DNA from 2 places in the Microbacterium sp. NPDC006705 genome. Region 1 is predicted to be linked to the other one. Evidence: predicted binding sites of a transcription regulator. Region 1 holds the regulator's gene; the other holds the start of a gene.
The links. Region 1 encodes LexA, which represses DNA repair genes until DNA is damaged. Its sites were predicted from a motif close to TCGAACANNTGTTCGA; they were not measured.

Region 1 (9,007 bases):
CTGCCGTCCCTGCGCGTCGGCGTGTGACGACAGCTTCGGGCCCGGGCGCCGGTGGCAGCGAGGCTGCCGGAGCGCCGATCCTGTGGGCCGTCGTCGGGGCGACGGGCACCGGCAAAACGGGTCTCTCCCTCGACCTCGCCGCAGCGCTCGCCGCACGCGGCCGCCCGGCCGAGGTCGTCAACGTCGACGCGATGCAGCTGTACCGCGGCATGGACATCGGGACGGCGAAGCTCCCCGAGACCGAGCGTCGCGGCATCCCGCACCACCTCTTCGATGCGCTCGCCGTCACCGAGGAGGCCGCGGTCGCGTGGTACCAGGAGGTCGCGCGCCGCACCATCTCGGCGATCCACGGCCGCGGAGCCCACGCGATCCTCGTCGGCGGTTCCGGGCTGTATGCGTCGAGCGTCCTGTTCGACTTCCGCTTCCCGCCGCGCGACGAGCGGTTGCGCGCGGTTCTCGAGGACGAACTCGAGCGACACGGTGCCGGACATCTGTTCGCGCGCCTGCGCGCGGCCGACCCGGAGGCGGCCGATCGCATCGACCCGCGGAACGGCCGCCGCATCGTGCGCGCGCTCGAGGTGCTGGCATCGGGTGGACAGACGCATGGCGGAGCCCTGCCCGAGGCGCCGGTGCTCTGGATGCCGCGGACGCGGATCATCGGCACGGCGGTACCGCGCGACGAGCTCGTCCCGTTGCTCGACGTGCGCGTGGAACGGATGTGGGCTGCCGGGCTGCTCGACGAGGTCGAGGCGCTGCGACGGCAGGGCCTCGAACGCGGTGTGACGGCGGGTCGGGCGATCGGCTACGCGCAGGCACTCGCGCAGCTGCGCGGCGACCTGAGCGAGGACGAGGCCATCGCCGAGACGCAGGCCCTCACGCGGCGCTACGCGCGCCGGCAGGTCTCGTGGTTCAAGCGCTATGAGAGCGTGCGGTGGGTCGACGCCCGCGAGGTCGACGCGGCGTCCCTCATCGGGGCGGTGGCCGGACCGGGCGAGGCAGCGCCCCGGTCGGAAGGGGAGGAACAGTGAGCATCACCGTGCGCGCATTCGCGCTCGCCGATGAAGAAGCCGTCATCCGGCTCTGGCACGAGGCCGGTCTCACCCGTCCCTGGAACGACCCGCGTGCCGACATCAGGCGGAAACTCACCGTGCAGCCCGAACTGTTCCTCGTGGCCGTCGATCAGCCTGTCGACGGGACGGCGGAAGCCGTCGTCGGCACCGTGATGGCCGGTTACGACGGACACCGCGGCCTCGGCTCGGTCTCACCGCGGGCTCGGCATCGGGCGCCTGCTCGTCACGGAGTCCGAGCGCCTGCTCGAGGCCATGGGGTGTCCGAAGGTGCAGCTCATGGTGCGGCCTGAGAACGAGGCGGTGCGCGGCTTCTACGACGAGCTCGGCTACGAGGCGTTCACCGTGTGGTCCGCGGGCAAGCGCCTCGTCGTCGATGGCCCGGGCGGCCCCGCCTAAGCTGGGCTCATGGCGACTCTCGCGTTCACCAAGGGGCACGGCACCGGCAACGACTTCGTGATCCTGGCCGACCCGGACGGCGACCTCGACCTGAGCGACGCGCAGATCGCAGCGCTCTGCGATCGCCATGTCGGCATCGGCGCCGACGGGCTGCTGCGCGTGGTCCGCTCGGCCGCGATCCCCGAGGGGGCGGATGCCGCTGCCGCCGGCGCTGAGTGGTTCATGGACTACCGCAACGCCGACGGCTCGAAGGCCGAGATGTGCGGCAACGGAACGCGGGTCTTCGCGCGCTACCTCGCCGACGCCGGCCTCGCCTCGATCGATGCCGGCCTCCGAATCGGCACGCGTGCCGGAGTGAAGACGATCACCCGGGTCGACAACGGCTTCGAGGTCGACCTCGGAACCTGGCGGGCCGAAGACGGCGACGTTCTCGTCCGCGCACGCGGGCTCGGCGTCGCCCGCCCCGGGCAGGGGATCGACGTCGGCAACCCCCACGTCGTCGTGGCGCTCGCCGGGGAGGATGAACTCGAGGGCCTCGACCTGACGGTACAGCCCACCCTCGAGCCTCGTCCGTCCGCCGGCGCGAACGTCGAGTTCGTCGTTCCGGCCGAGCCGCTCGTTCAGAACGGTGTCGGGGCCATCCGGATGCGCGTCCACGAGCGCGGCGTGGGAGAGACCCTGTCGTGCGGCACCGGGGTCGCGGCATCCGCTCTGGCCGTGCGTCACTGGGCCGGGGTTGCGGCACCCGACCGCTGGACCGTCGACGTGCCGGGCGGAACGCTGGGCGTGCGCATCGTGCGGCAGGCCGATGGCGAGCACGTGCTGCTCTCGGGCCCCGCGACGCTGGTCTTCTCGGGGCAGGTCACCCTCGCCGACTGATCCGAGCGCCGCGGCATCCGGACGGCCCGTGGTCAGGGCAGTTCGATCGCGCCCGTCGGGGGAGTGCCGTGCCGGCGCACCCGAAGCACGCGGAAACCGCGTCCGGTCGCGGCGCGCGAGACGCCGTAGCCGTCGTCGAACGTCGCGGCCAGCCAGCGCTGGAGGGAATCCGAACCGAGGTTGCGCTGCACGACGAGCCACGCGTCGCTGCGTTCAGCCAGACGGGGTATCCAGCGCTGCAGCATCCCGTGGAGCTCGTTCTTGCCCACGCGGATCGGCGGGTTGGAGCGGATGGTCCGGAATACGACGTCGTCGGGAACATCGTCGGGCAGGACGGCGTTGACGTTACCGAGTCCCAGATCAGCGGCGTTGCGTCGCACCAGGTCGAGAGCCCGTTCGTTGACATCGACGGCCCACACCGTGGCGTGAGGCGACTCCAGAGCCAGCGACAGCGAGATCGGCCCCCAGCCGCAGCCGAGGTCGAGGAAATCCCCACCGGACGGTGCCGGCGGAGTATTGGCCAGAAGAACCCCTGTACCCGAATCCACGTGGTCAGGGCTGAACACCCCGCCCGCGGTCGTGACCTCGACAGCGCGACCCGCGAGGGTCACGCGGATGCGGCGGAGGTTCTGCTCGCTGGACGGGGACGCGCTGAAGTAATGATCGCTCCCCATGCATCCGAGCGTATCGGAGCCGGACGTACCGGCGGGAGACTAGAATTCACGGATGCCCGGGCACGGGCATCCCGGGAAGAGAGTTATGACGCATATCACCACCCCCGACGGCGACGGCGACATCGCGGTGGACCCGGTCGATCGCGTGCTCGCGAGCGCGGAGACGCGCTCGTCGATCCGCGTCTTCGGCGGCGCGCAGGCGCTGCAGGATGAGTCGACGGTGTCGTACGGAGACACCGACGGCGACCAGTGGGATCGCGAGGAGCGCGCGGCGCTGCGCCGTGTCCCCGGTCTGTCCACAGAGCTCGAGGACGTCACCGAGGTCGAGTACCGACAGCTGCGACTCGAGAACGTCGTGCTCGTCGGCGTGTATCCCCAGGGGTCGCACGAGGACGCGGAGAACTCGCTGCGCGAGCTCGCGGCCCTGGCCGAGACCGCCGGTGCGGTCGTGCTCGACGGCGTTCTGCAGCGGCGACCGCATCCTGACCCCGCCACCTACATCGGGCGCGGCAAGGCAGCCGAGCTGCGCGACCTCGTCGCCGCCGTCGGTGCCGACACCGTGATCGCCGACACCGAGCTGGCACCGAGCCAGCGGCGCGCCCTGGAGGATGTCGCGAAGGTCAAGGTCATCGACCGCACCACGGTCATCCTCGACATCTTCAGCCAGCACGCCAAGAGTCGTGAGGGCAAGGCCCAGGTCGAGCTCGCACAGCTCGAGTACCTCCTGCCGCGTCTGCGCGGATGGGGCGAGTCGATGAGCCGCCAGGCCGGTGGCCAGGTCGGCGCGGGCGGTGCGGGCATGGGCTCGCGCGGTCCCGGTGAGACGAAGATCGAGCTCGATCGGCGCCGCATCCGCACCCGCATGGCGCAGCTGCGCAAGCAGATCCGCGAGTTCGCGCCGTCGCGCGAGGCGAAGCGCGCCGAGCGTCGGCGCAACACGATCCCCTCGGTGGCGATCGCCGGTTACACCAACGCCGGCAAGTCGAGTCTGCTGAACCGGCTGACGAGCGCGGGTGTCCTGGTCGAGAACGCTCTGTTCGCGACGCTGGATGCCACGGTGCGTCGGGCCGAGGCCGCCGACGGGCGCGTGTTCACGCTCACCGACACCGTCGGCTTCGTCCGCAATCTCCCGCACCAGCTCGTCGAGGCGTTCCGGTCCACGCTCGAGGAGGTCTCGGGCGCGGACGTCATCGTCCACGTCGTCGACGGCTCGCATCCCGACCCCGCCGCGCAGCTCGCGACCGTCCGCGACGTGATGGGCGACGTGGGCGCTCGCGCCACCCGCGAGCTCGTCGTCTTCAACAAGGCCGACCTCGTCGACGACGATGCGCGGCTGCTGCTGCGCGGGCTCGAGCCGACGGCCCACTTCGTGTCGTCGCGCACGGGTGAGGGCATCGACGAGTTGCGCGCCGCGATCGAGGATGCGCTGCCGCTGCCGGCGGTGGAGGTGCGCGCTCTCGTGCCGTACGACCGTGGCGACCTGATCTCGGCCGTGCACGAGAGCGGCCACATCGTCGCCACCTCGCACGAGGAGGACGGCACGGCCGTGCACGCGCACGTCTCCGAGCGTCTCGCGGCTGAGCTCGCGCCCTACGCCGTCTGAGCCCGCGGTCGGCGATACACCTGCAGGCTCGGCGGTGCTGGTGAGCCCGCCGCGGATGCGGAAGGCCTCACCAGCACCGCCGGCCTGACAGGCGTATCAGCGCCAGGCGGTCGCCGGGCTCAGTCGAGCTCGATCGGCGCGACGCCGGGCGTGTCGAAACCGAACACCTGACCGAGGAACGCCAGCTCGCTCTCCAGAGCGTTCACGATCGTCTCGGTCCGTCGGAACCCGTGCCCCTCGCCCGCGTACAGGACATAGGCGTGGGGCACGCCCTGCGCGACGAGTGCGTCGCGGATGGCCTCGGCCTGCGCCGGTGGCACGACGGCGTCCTCGTCGCCCTGGAGAAGCAGCAGCGGCACGCGGAAACGCTCGGCGTGGCTCAGCGGCGACCGCTCGATGTACACGTGCTCCGCTTCAGGGAGGGGACCGATCAGGCCGTCGAGGTAGCGCGCCTCGAAGTCGTGGGTCTCGGCCGCGAGGGCGCGGGCATCGCCGACGCCGTAGCGCGAGACGCCCGCGCCGAACACGTCCGTGCCGACGAGCGCCGCCAACACGGTCCAGCCACCGGCCGACCCGCCCTCGATCGCGAGCCGTGACGCATCGGCGAGTCCGTCGGCGGCGAGGCCGCGTGCCGCCGCCGCGACATCATCGACGTCGACGACGCCCCACTGGCCCTTCAGCCGTTCACGGTACGACCGGCCGTACCCGGTCGACCCGCCGTAGTTCACGTCGAGCACGCCGATGCCTCGGCTGGTGAAGTAGGCCGCCTTGGCGTCGGCGGTGCCGCCCACGTGCGACGTCGGCCCGCCGTGCACCCAGACGAGGTACGGCGGCAGCTCGTCGGTCGGCGCCGTGACATCGGGGTTCGTCGGCGGATAGGCGAAGGCGTGCACCGGGCCGTGGGGACCCTCGGTGGTGATCTGACGGGCATGGGGGATCCATGCCTCGTCGATATCGGGGGTACCGCCGCGCACCGCTGTCGTCTCGCCGCTGTCGAGATCGACCAGCCAGAGCCCGCTCGCCCCGGGCATGGCGCCGCTCACGAGGGCGCGGCTGCCGCGGACGTCCTCGATCTGCAGTCGAGCGGTGGCGGGGAAGGGGAGCGGGATCGCGCCGCCGTCGCGGTCGATGATCACGAGCTGGTCCGAGCCGTGCGTGCGGACGGCCACGACGCGGCCGTCGTCGAGCGGCGCGTACCACCGGGTGCCGAGGACCCACAGGCCACCACCCGTGTCGGCGTCGGCGGGGGAGACCGCGACGGGTGCCGCGCCGGTCGCGGGGTCGATGCGATGGAGGTTCCAGCGCCCCGTCGGCTCGTCGAGCAGCAACAGCTGGCCGTCCGATGTCCATTCCGGCTGCAGCGCGGCCGTGCTGCCGCCGGCCAGCTCACGGACACGATCCGGGGCGTCGAGCTCGATGACACGGATGCAGGTGCGGTCCCAGGGCATGTCCGGGTGATCCCACGCCACCCACGCGAGCTGTGATCCGTCGGGTGACAGTGCAGGCTGAGCCACGAAGTCGCTGCCCCCGGCGAGCTCCGTCACTCCCGCTTCGTCGCCGCTCGCGGCGTTCTCATCGCTGCTCGCGCCGTCGATCCGCACGATGTGTCGTTCGGGAGTGCGCCCCGGGCGCTCGCGCTCGCGCACCGCGAGGAGCGCGCCGTGCTGCCAGCGGAGACCCCCGTAGTGGGTGCCGCTCTCCTCTGGGGTGAGCGCCTCGGGCTCGCCGCCCGGGCGGAGGCGTCGAATGCGCTGGTCCGACTTGTCGACGAAGAACAGCTCGCCGTCGTCGGACGCCGTCCAGGCGCCCCCGCCGTACTCGTGCACACGCGATCGCGCGTTCCCGGGCGCGGGGAGGACGACCTCCACAGAATCGTCGCGGCGGCGGCGCATGACGGCGACGCGACCGGCCTCATCGGGAAGGGATTCGCCCCACCAGATCTCATCTCCGACGAAGCGCGCGCCGTCGAGGCGCAACGAGGACGCGCTGGCCCACGAGGCGGTCAGGGGGGAGGGCCAAGAACCGTACGGGAGTTGCTGCTGCGACATACCGCCACGCTACGCGAGCGGATCCGGATCGTGCCGGACGACGGGAGGGGATGCCGCCGAGTCGCGGCATCCCCTCCCGCAGTTCCGTCGGTGCGGCGAGGTCAGACCGTGCGGAGGACGGCGACGACCTTGCCGAGGATGGTGGCGTCATCGCCGAGGATCGGCTCGAACGCCGAGTTGCGGGGGAGGAGCCAGGTGTGGCCGTCGCGCTGACGGAGCGTCTTGACGGTGGCCTCGCCGTCGAGCATGGCCGCGACGATCTCGCCGTTGTCGGCGGTCGACTGTGCCCGCACGACGACCCAGTCGCCGTCGCAGATGGCGGCGTCGATCATGGAGTCGCCGACGACCTTGAGCATGAACAGCTCGCCCTTGCCGACGAGCTGACGCGGCAGGGGGAAGATCTCCTCGACCTGCTGGTCGGCGGTGATCGGGACGCCCGCCGCGATGCGGCCCACGAGCGGCACGAGGGCGGCGTCGCCGAGGGCGGGCGCGGCGTCGGCGGGGTTCTCGCCGGCCGTGCCGGGGAGGTCGATGAGGACCTCCATCGCGCGGGTCTTGCCGGGGTCGCGGCGGAGGTATCCGCTCAGCTCGAGCTGGTTCAGCTGGTGGGTGACGCTCGACAGCGACTTGAGGCCGACGGCGTCGCCGATCTCGCGCATGCTCGGCGGGTAGCCGTTGCGGGCGATCGCGTGCTGGATCACCTCGAGGATCGCGAGCTGCTTATCGCTCAGATTCTTGCGTCGTCGCGTCTGCGGCTTCTCGCTCATACCGCCGGTCTCCTGTCGTCGCGCCCCGTCCCCGACCCGATGTCGGAGGTTCGTGGTGGGCTCTCGCTGTCGAAAAGGTAGCCCGATCCGACAGCGACATCACGGAACGCTCCGCGTGTCTCTTCGATCGGTCTCCGATTTCGGTGGGTGGTTGACACCACACAATATCGAAGATACGTTCGGAACCGAAGTTCGCACCCGCCTCTCCCGGCCGAGAGGCGGGAGCGAATCTTCCTACCGCTCCCGAGGAGATGTCATGACCACGATCGATGCTCGCTTCGCACCGGCCCCCCGCACCCGTCTGCGCCTGACGCGCCGTGGACGCCGCGTCATCGCAGCGATCGCCGCACTTCCCGCCGTCGTCGCCGTCACCGCTGCCGTGCTCTCCGGCGGGGGAGCACTCGCCTCCAACGAGGCGGGCGCGCCCGAGGGGTCGTTCACGACGGTGACCGTCATGTCGGGCGAATCGCTCTGGTCGATCGCTGAAGAGGTGGCGCCGGCCGCCGACCCCCGTGACGTCGTCGACGCCATCATCCGGCTGAACGCCCTCGGCTCTGGTCAGCTCGAGGCAGGCCAGACACTCGCCATCCCCGCCGAGTACGACGCCGCGAGCTGAAGCCCGCCGTCTTCGGCGCAGAAGCTGGGGTGCGGCCACGCCGGACTCGGACGCGGCCTAGCATGGGTGGGATGAGCCCGAGTCTGGATGATCTGCCCCTCAGAGACGATCTGCGAGGCCTCACCCCGTACGGCGCCCCGCAGGCGCCGCTTCCGGTCGCGCTGAACGTCAACGAGAACACGCATCCCGTTCCCGAAGAGGTCGCAGACGACATCCTGGATGCCATCGCCCGTGCCCTGCGCGACGTCAACCGCTATCCCGACCGCGAGTTCACGCACCTCCGCGAGTCCTTCGCCGAGTACCTCGGTCACGGCCTCACCCCCGATCGCATCTGGGCCGCGAACGGATCGAACGAGGTGCTGCAGCACCTGCTCCAGGCCTTCGGCGGCCCGGGGCGCACCGCCATGGGCTTCGGCCCCACGTACTCGATGTACCCGCTGCTGACGCGAGCCACCGGCGCGCAGTACGTCGCGGGCACGCGCGGCCCCGACTTCACGCTCGACCCGGCCTCCGCCGCGGCACAAGTCTCCGAACTACGCCCCGACGTCGTCTTCCTCTGCGCGCCCAACAACCCGACCGGCACGCCGCTCGGTCTCGACGTCATCGAGGCGGTGTACGACGCCACCGACGGAATCGTGATCGTCGACGAGGCCTATCAGGAGTTCGCGCCGCGCGAGAGCCCCTCCGCGCTGACGCTGCTCGGCGAGCGGGAGCGCCTGGTCGTCTCGCGCACGATGAGCAAGGCGTTCGCCTTCGCCGGTGCGCGCGTCGGCTATCTCGCCGCCGACGCGACCCTCATCGACGCTCTGCGTCTTGTCCGCCTGCCGTACCACCTCAGCGCCCTCACGCAGGCGGCCGCGACAGCCGCGCTGTCGCACTCGTCGACGATGCTCCGGATGGTGGACGAGATCGTCGCGCAGCGCGATCGGATGTCGGCGACGCTCGATGCCCTCG
Region 2 (9,007 bases), 1.1 Mb from region 1:
ATCCTGCACAACCTCGCCACGGACGTCTGGACCTACATCTCGCTCGGCTTCTTCGCGCAGATCCCCGTCGCCGGCGCGACCGGGTCGTCGACGATGCCGCACAAGATCAACCCCATCCGGTTCGAGAACGCCGAGGCGAACCTCGAGATCTCCGGCGGTCTGTTCTCGACGCTCGCGCAGACGCTCGTCACGAGCCGGATGCAGCGCGACCTGACCGACTCGACGACGCAGCGCAACATCGGCGTCGCCTTCGGCCACTCGCTGCTCGCCCTCGACAACCTGCAGCGCGGGCTCACCGAGATCTCGCTGTCGCGCGACGTGCTGCTGGCCGATCTCGACGCCAACTGGGAGGTGCTGGCCGAGGCGATCCAGACCGTCGTCCGCGCCGAGATCGCCGCCGGTCGCTCGCGGATCACCGACCCGTACGCGCTCCTCAAGGACCTGACCCGCGGTCGCCGCGTCGGCGGACCGGAGCTCGCCGAGTTCGTGCGCGGCCTCGACATCGGCGATGCCGCCAAGGAGCGCCTGCTCGCCCTGACCCCCGCCGGCTACGCCGGCCTCGCCGACGACCTGGTCTCACGCCTCGGTTGACGCCGAAAACGCACCGCCCCGCCGAGAACGCTCGGGGGGCGGTGCGTTTTCGTGTGAACGGTACGCGCTCGGCGGCTGAATCAGCGCCGGGGCGACGAGCCGGACGCCGAGTCGTCGGGGGTCTCCGACTCGTCGGGGTACAGCACGGGGCGGTCGACGCGCTTGCTCACCTGAGCAGGATCGACGGCGAGCATCAGCAGCGCGATGATCACGAGCGTCGCGATGAAGGCGATCCCCGCCACGATCAGGGCGACGACCACGGCACGCTCGACGGACTCGCGCGGGAGCGCCTGGAACGCGCCCATCGACACGAGGGTGATGACACCCGAGAAGATCGCCGCGACGAACGCGAGGCCCAGCAGCTGGACCGGACGCATGATCTCGCGGCGGGTGGGGTGTTCGCCGCTCACGATGCGACCTCCGGATCGGACGAGGGGGATGACGGGACGGATGCCGCGGGCGCGAGCTCCTCGCGCCGCGGCGAGAAGCCGGCGATTCCGAGGAAGACCGCCACGATCGCGGCGTAGCCGCCGAACAGCCCGACGCCGATGGTGATGCCGGTGAGCGTGAAGGCGCCGGCCTCCTCGATGACGTAATCGAGGCGGTAGGCCGGGTTGACCAGCAGCAGGCCGACCACCAGCAGGAGGGTGATCGCACCGATGAGCACCTCGTCGCGCGCGGCCGGAGCTCCGGAGCGGCGACCGCGGATGCCGCCGATCAGCTCTATGGCCCCCGTGATCGCGGCCCACGAGATGACGATGACGAAGAAGCCGGTCGTCGTCCGCAACGGCGGGATGCCAGCGAGGATCGCGGCGACGAGGGTGACCGCCCCGAGGGCGATCGGCAGCGCACGGCGGCCCGCGCGGCGCGTCAGCCACGCTCCGACGAAGAAGACGATCGCCGTCGCGGTGGCGAACCCGCCGAACACCGACATGCCCACGGCGGCGGAGTGATCGGGCGAGAACGTGATCATGACGGCGGCGACGGCCGCGAAAAGGGCGCGCGCGAGCTGGACATGCCGCACCTCGAAGGTGCGGGCGGCGGATGCTGCAGACACGGCGGACTCTCGCGTTTCAGAACGGGATGCCCCCGATTCTACGCGTCCGCCCCGAGAGAGCGCCCGTCAGCGGCATCCCGTCGGGAATCCTGCCGGCCGCCCCGGCGTTTGTCCTGCGCATGAAGGCACTGACGTACAACGAGTTCGGCGGCAACGACCGCTTCGAGATCACCGATCGGGAGATGCCCCACATCGGACCCGACACCCTCGTGGTGCGCGTGGTGGCCGCGGGCCTGAACCCCGTCGACTACAAGGTGCGTGAGGGATACCTCCAGGGCCTGCTCGACGTTCAGCTGCCGGCGGTGCCGGGCTGGGATGTCGCGGGCGTCGTGGAGAAGGTGGGACTGGACACTCCCGAGTTCCAGGTCGGCGACCCGGTGCTGGCCTACGCGCGCGCCGATGTCGTGAGCGGCGGATCGGTCGCCGAATACATGGCTGTTCCCGTGCGCACCGCCACGCGCAAGCCGGAGGGTCTCGAGTTCACCGCGGCCGCCGCGATCCCCCTCACCGGCCTGACCGCGCTGCAGGCGATCGAGCGGTCGGCCGTCGGCGAGGGGTCGACCGTGCTCATCCACGGCGCGGCCGGCGGCGTGGGCTCGTTCGGCGTGCAGCTCGCGCGCCTGCGCGGCGCGCGCGTGATCGGCACCGCGTCGGAGCGCAACCACGACTACCTCCGCGAGCTCGGCGCCGAGCCCGTGGTCTACGGCGACGGCCTCGCCGACCGGGTGCGCGAGATCGCTCCCGAGGGCGTCGACGTCGTGCTCGATTTCGCCGGCGGAAGCTCGCTCGACTCCACGAACGACCTGCTGCGCGAGGGCGGCGTCGTCACCTCGATCGCCGACCCGCGCGCGGCATCCGAGTTCGGCGGCAACTACATCTGGGTGCGCCCGGATGCCTCCCAGCTCGCCGAGCTCGCGCGTCTTGCGGCCGACGGCTCGCTGCGGGTCGAGGTCGCCGAGACCTTCCCGCTCGACGACGCCGCGGCGGCGTACGCGCGTCTGGAAGAGGGGCACACCCGCGGCAAGATCGTCGTCACGGTCTGACGGGCGTGGATGTCGGAGGCGGGCGCGATCCTGGAGTCGTGCCCGCCTCCTCGATATCCGAGATGCCGTTTCCGTGCCGCGTCTGCGGCGGGCGCGTGGGCGAGATCAGCACTGCGTCGGACCACTGGATCTGCGGGCGCTGCGGGTGGCGACTCGGCGACGCTTTCGATGCCGACCTGCCCCGCCCGGTCGTGGCCGTCGTCTACTACCTGCGATTCGGCGCCCGCGTGAAGATCGGTACGAGCGAGCGGCCACGGCAGCGGCTCGCCGCCATCCGACATGACGAGCTCCTCGCATTCGAGCGCGGCGGTCGGCCCCTCGAACAGCAGCGACACCGCGAGTTCGCGGCACTGCGAGAGGGCGGCGAGTGGTTCACGCTCACCGGTCCGTTGACCGCGCACATCGAGACGCTGCGGGCAGCGGCATCCGAGCCGTGGCTGGCCTACGACCGCTGGCTCGGCGACGCCTACCGACGGGCGTCGTCGTGAGGCGACGTCCGCCGCCGCGTCATCCTCCGGTGAGGAACTCGATCGCGGTCTGACGGAACACCCGCGAGCCGGGCGCATTGAAGTGGTGCCGATCGGGGATCTCGACGAAGCGTCCCTGCGGGGTGGCGGCGGCGAGGGCCTTCGATCCCTCGATGATCGCGTCACGAGAACCTGTGGCGAACAGCACGGGCTGCTCCGGCGCGTTGGCGGGGTCGGGGTCCACCGTGCCCGAGGCGCGCATCCCGCCGGCGATCGCGAGCAGCGCGCGCAGGTCGTTGCCGGGAACGCGCTCGGTGAGCCGCACGTAGTTCTGCGTGACCGGATCGGTCACCTCGGTACCGTTCTCGACGAGCGCTCGCACCTGATCGATGTCGAGGCGGGCGAGCGGGATGCCGTCGGGCACGCCGCCCAGCACGCCGCGGGTGATGCGCGCGGAGAAGTCCTGCAGCACCTCCCAGCCCACGCGCGCTCCCAGGGAGTATCCGACGTACATCGCCGTGTCTACGAGGTACGTGTCGAGCACCGCTTCGACGTCGGAGGCGAGCTGGTGCAGGTCGTAGTCGGCGGCACGATGCGGCTTGTCGCTCGCACCGTGTCCTCGCTGATCGAGGCCAAGGACGCGGAAACCGGCGCGCTGCAAGTCGCGCACCCAACCGGTCGAGACCCAGTTGTCCTTCGTGTTCGACGCGAAGCCGTGCACGACGACCACCGTCGGAAGGTCGTCCTCTCCCCACGAGTAGGTGGCGATGCGGTGGCCGTCCTCGCCCACGAGGACGAATCGCGGTTCGGGCAGCTCGGTCAGACCGGAGGACGCGGGGATGCTCACGGTTCCATTCTCCTGCTCGGCGGAGGCCTGCTCGGCGGAGGCGGTCACTTCTTCGCGGGGTCGTGGCCCCAGTTCATGAGTGAGTAGCGCCAGGCGGTCTCGGTGATGTCGCCCGAGGGGCGCTGTGCGAGGTGCCGGTTGACGTAGCCGACGACCTTGCGCATGTGCTTCAGGTCCGATTCGGTGAGGTCGTCCTTCTTCGTCCGCAGGAGGTCGACGATGCGCCGCCCCGACTGGTGGCCCGTCGATTCACCGCCGCCGTCCTTCTGACCGACCTCCTTCGACTCGTCGGTGTCGAGCCATTTCTCGAGCTCGGCGGGGCTCATGTTCACGGCGTCGCGGAAGTCGTGCCGCGTCTGGTCGTCGTCGTCGCTCATGGTGCGATGGTGCCCGCGGCGTCTGCCCGGCCGCATCCTCTTGACAGCACGATGAGTCAGCGCGTTTATGCCGCCTTTTCGTGGTTTTTGTCGTCGGCAGGTTGGGCGTTTCCTGCACAGTCCGCGTCCTCAGCGACTTATCCACCATCGAACAAAGGTTCGTCGAGGATGTCGGAAGGTGCTGACATCATGGGAACATGACATCGAACGGCGGTCGGGGGCTCGCGGGTGATGGCACCGCAGTTGCGTCGCCGCACGCCGAGGCGTTCTCCGTGTTCGCGGAAGCGCTCGACCAGTTCCATGCGGCTGATGTTTCGCGGGTTCGTGCGTTGGCGGAGCTGGGCCGGTCGGCGTTGCGTGAGGCGCACCGTGACGGAGTTCGTGGGATGGCGTCGGACATGGAGCTGCGGTCGGTCGCGGCCGAGGCCGCCGGGATGGCGCGACTCACCGACCGCAGGTTGCAGGGTGAGATCGACCACGCGATGACGGTCATCGACGACTACCCGGCCGTGTTCGAGGCGTGGGCCCAGCGGCGGATCGAACGCGGACACGTCGATGTCGTCGTGCGCGTCGGCGCGAGGCTTCCGGATGAGGTGCGGGATTCGTTCGCGGAAGCGGCGATCGCGGTTTGTGAGCGGGATGTGCCGTCGCGGGTACGGGGTGCGTTGGAGGCTTTGGCGGCCCGGCTGCACCCGCAGAACTTCACCGAGCGACACAAGACCGCGGTCGCGGAACGGTGCGTGCGGGTGTTCCACGGAACAGACGGGATGTCGAACCTCGTCGCCAACCTTCCGACCGTCATCGCCGCGGGGATGCTCGACCGGCTCACGCAGATGGGACAGTCGGTGAAGGACGCGCGGGTTGAGGGCGCCGGGGCGGAGGGCGCCGGGGCGGGCGGGGCGGATGCCGCGGAGAGCTCGGCGGCGGATGCCGCGGGGGCCGGCGAGCCCGCCGATACGCGGACCATGGATCAGCTGCGGGCCGACATCCTCGGTGACCTCGTCCTCGGCGGGGCGCCCGTGGTCGACCCGACCTACGGAACGGACCGAGCTGGTGGGCTCGGCGCGATCCGCGCCCGCGTTCAGGTCGCCGTCACCGCGGAGACGTTGATAGGCAAGGACGAGAACCCCGCCGAAGCCGTCGGGGGTGCGCTGATCGATGCCGATACGGCGCGCGAGCTCGCCGGGCAGGTCAGCGAGTGGGACCGGCTGTTCATCGACCCCGTCACCCGCACACCAGTCGAGATCGACGCGTATCGGCCCACCGCTTCGATGAAGAAACTGTTGATGGCGCGGGATCAGCACTGCCGGTTCCCCGGATGCCGCCGGGCCGCGATCCGCTGCGAGCTCGACCACACGATCGACTACGCCCTCGGCGGGCACACCCACATCTTCAACCTCGCCCACCTCTGCCAACGACACCACTCCATGAAGCAATTCACGAAATGGGAAGTCCGACAGCTCGGCGGAGGCGTTCTCGAATGGACCTCACCCCTCGGCCGGGTGTATCGCGAAGACGTTCCCATACCGGCCGTCTGCTTCACCATCGACACGGGTGGACCACCGGAGAGACCACCCTTCTGACAGCGCGGCCGTCTCGCGTGGGTCTCATATCCGGCGCATAGGTCTATCCAACGATACGGATGGGCTGGCGGGCGATGCTCGGTGCACAACCGACCGAGGAGTCAGACGTGAGCCGCATCCCCGAACCCGATCACACGCCTGCGGGACCGGCCTACGAGGGCCGCCTGCTCGACCGCGCCGACGACGAGGTCGTCGATCAGGGCGCCCCGTTCGACATCCGCACGCTGATGACCCGGCGTTCCATGCTGAGCCTCGCCGGCCTCGGCTTGGGCGCCGCGGCTCTCGCGGCCTGCACTCCCACGGCGACGGCCTCGCCCGCCGCATCACCCACGGCGACACCGACCGCGACACCCACCGCAACACCGTCCGCGACAGCCACCGCGAACTCGGGCCTGCCCGCCGGCGAGATCCCTGACGAGACCGCCGGCCCCTACCCCGGCGACGGCTCGAACGGGCCTGACGTCCTCGAGCGCTCCGGCATCGTCCGCAGCGACATCCGATCGTCCCTGGAGGGCGGCGCGACCGCGGACGGCGTGCCGATGACCCTCCGGCTCACGATCCTCGACACCGCCCGAGGTGATATGCCGTTCGCCGGGGCCGCCGTCTACGTGTGGCATTGCGACGCCGACGGCGGGTACTCGATGTACTCGAACGGGATCGAGAACGAGACCTACCTGCGAGGGGTGCAGGTCTCCGACGCGTCCGGCGTCGTCACCTTCACCTCGATCATTCCCGCCTGCTACACGGGCCGGTGGCCGCACATCCACTTCGAGGTCTACCCGGACGCGGCGGCGATGACCGACGCCGCGAATGCCATCGCGACGTCACAGGTCGCCCTCCCCGGGGACGTCTGCAGCACCGTCTACGCGCTCCCCGCCTACAGCGGTTCCGCGCGCAATCTTGCGCAGGTCTCGCTCGCCTCCGACAACGTGTTCGGCGACGATGCAGGCGCCCTCCAGCTGGCCACCGTCACCGGCGACACGACATCCGGATACGTCGTCTCGCTCACCGCTCGCGTGGACACGACGACGACCCCCGCGGCGGGCGCCGCTCCGGGCGGGGTCTCACCCCGCCGACCCTGACCGTTGCGCGCCGCGGCCGCGCATGAGCCGGGGCACGACCGCGACCAGCACGACCATCGCGACGAGCTCGACGAGCGTCTGCGTGACCACTACGAGCGGAGTCAACGCGAATGACGCCGGCAGGGCGAGTGCGAGCGGCAGGACGACGAGAGAGTTGCGCGTCACAGTGCTGAAGACCACCGCCCGCCGGCGCGAGACATCGAGTCCGGCCAGACGGCCCGCGACAATCCCCACCATCACTGCGCACGGCACGAACGCGACGAAGATCGGCACGACGGGCGCCAGCGACACCATCGCATCCCCGACCGCGGCCGTCTGCGAGGCGACCGCGACGAATAGCGTCAGCATCATCACCGGCACCATGGCACGCAGCAGCCCGGACGACACCGACCCGACGCGCGGCGAACGGCGCGTTGCCGCCTGCGCGACGGCGGCGAGCGCAAGCGGAACGACGATGAGCAGAACGAACGCTTCGGCGAACGGGCGCGGATCGATGACTGCGACAGACTCGCCCCCGGCCATCGCCCACACGTACGCGGGCAGAAGCAGCAGCTGCGTGATCATGAGCAGCGGCGTCGCCGCCAGCAGCCGCTCACGCGATCCTCCAGCGAGGCCCGCGAAGACGACGACGTAGTCCACGCAGGGTGTCAACAGCACCAGCAGCACGCCCAGCAGAAGCGCCGCGTCATGGGCGACGAACCGCGACAGCAGCCATACGACCACCGGGACCGCGACGAAGTTCGCGACCATCACGGCCCCGATGAACCGTGCGTCACGGACGGCCTCCCGCAGCCCGACGAGCGGGATCGAGAGGAACGTGAGGAACAGCAGGACGCCCAGCACGGGGGTGAGCGCCGGTTCGATCGCCTCAGCGAAGCGCGGCATCGCGAGCCCTACGACCCCACCCACGACCAGCGCCACCAGGAACATCGCCGCTTGGTGCCGTTCGATCACCGCGAGCGCCCGCATCATGCCAGCATGCCGCACCGGAGGCCAGAAGCACCCCGGCAGCCGTCGCATGAGGTGGAATGGGAGAACCGCTACGGAAGGACAGCCACCATGCGCGGAGTCATCATGCACGCCCCCGGCGACGTCCGCGTCGAGGAACGCGACGACCCGACGATCGAGAAGCCCACGGATGCCGTCATCCGGGTGGCCGCGGCCTGCATCTGCGGCTCCGACCTGTGGCCCTATCGCGGCGAGGACCCCATCGAGCGTCCCATCCCGATGGGGCACGAGTACGTCGGCGTCGTCGAGCAGATCGGGGACGACGTCAGCGGGCTCTCGGTCGGCGACTTCGTCGTCGGCTCGTTCATCGCCTCGGACAACACGTGCGAGATCTGCCGCGACGGCTACCAGTCGCACTGCGTCGACCGCGTTCCCATGGGCCGCCTCGGCTCGCAGGCCGAGCGCCTGCGCGTGCCCCTCGCCGACGGCACCCTCGTCGTCGTCCCGGGTGAGCCCACCGACGACCAGATCCGCGGCCTCCTGGCGGCATCCGACGTGCTCGGCACCGGCTGGTTCGCCGCCGTCGCCGCTCAGGCCGGCCCCGGCAAGACCGTCGCGGTCGTCGGCGATGGCGCCGTCGGGCTTCTCGGCATCCTGTCGGCCAAGCAGCTCGGGGCCGAGCGCGTCATCGCGATGTCCCGCCACGCCGACCGCCAGGCCCTCGCCCGCCGCTTCGGCGCCACCGACATCGTCGAAGAGCGGGGCGCCGACGGCGTCGCGCGAGTCAAAGAGCTCACCGACGGCCTCGGCGCGCACTCCGTCATCGAGGCGGTCGGCACCCAGGAATCGATGATGCAGGCGATCCGCTCCGCCCGCGCCGGCGGTCACGTCGGCTACGTCGGCGTCTCGCACGACGTCGAGCTGCCCGGCGCCGAGCTCTTCGGATCGGGCGTGCACCTGCACGGCGGCCCCGCCCCGGTGCGGCAGTACCTGCCCGAGCTGATCGACCTCA

Region 2: ACI2K6_RS09655 (DUF222 domain-containing protein) is a predicted target of LexA. The motif match lies at 4,530-4,545, and genes of this name have one in related genera.

Annotation. Positions count from the first base shown of each region.
Region 1 covers NZ_JBJDQQ010000001.1:904,291-913,297, reverse strand. The annotation lists gene miaB (tRNA (N6-isopentenyl adenosine(37)-C2)-methylthiotransferase MiaB) at 1-27, shown strand, start outside; gene miaA (tRNA (adenosine(37)-N6)-dimethylallyltransferase MiaA) at 24-1,028, shown strand; gene ACI2K6_RS04400 (hypothetical protein) at 1,025-1,360, shown strand; gene ACI2K6_RS04395 (GNAT family N-acetyltransferase) at 1,278-1,466, shown strand; gene dapF (diaminopimelate epimerase) at 1,476-2,345, shown strand; gene ACI2K6_RS04385 (class I SAM-dependent methyltransferase) at 2,378-3,019, opposite strand; gene hflX (GTPase HflX) at 3,294-4,622, shown strand; gene ACI2K6_RS04375 (prolyl oligopeptidase family serine peptidase) at 4,742-6,670, opposite strand; gene lexA (transcriptional repressor LexA) at 6,772-7,437, opposite strand; gene ACI2K6_RS04365 (LysM peptidoglycan-binding domain-containing protein) at 7,694-8,053, shown strand; gene ACI2K6_RS04360 (histidinol-phosphate transaminase) at 8,125-9,007, shown strand, end outside.
Region 2 covers NZ_JBJDQQ010000001.1:2,019,903-2,028,909, reverse strand. The annotation lists gene purB (adenylosuccinate lyase) at 1-591, shown strand, start outside; gene ACI2K6_RS09685 (amino acid transporter) at 672-1,001, opposite strand; gene ACI2K6_RS09680 (acyl-CoA synthetase) at 998-1,648, opposite strand; gene ACI2K6_RS09675 (NADP-dependent oxidoreductase) at 1,768-2,691, shown strand; gene ACI2K6_RS09670 (GIY-YIG nuclease family protein) at 2,787-3,179, shown strand; gene ACI2K6_RS09665 (alpha/beta fold hydrolase) at 3,199-4,005, opposite strand; gene ACI2K6_RS09660 (DUF3140 domain-containing protein) at 4,050-4,382, opposite strand; gene ACI2K6_RS09655 (DUF222 domain-containing protein) at 4,580-5,965, shown strand; gene ACI2K6_RS09650 (intradiol ring-cleavage dioxygenase) at 6,073-7,047, shown strand; gene ACI2K6_RS09645 (arsenic resistance protein) at 7,030-8,019, opposite strand; gene ACI2K6_RS09640 (zinc-dependent alcohol dehydrogenase family protein) at 8,107-9,007, shown strand, end outside.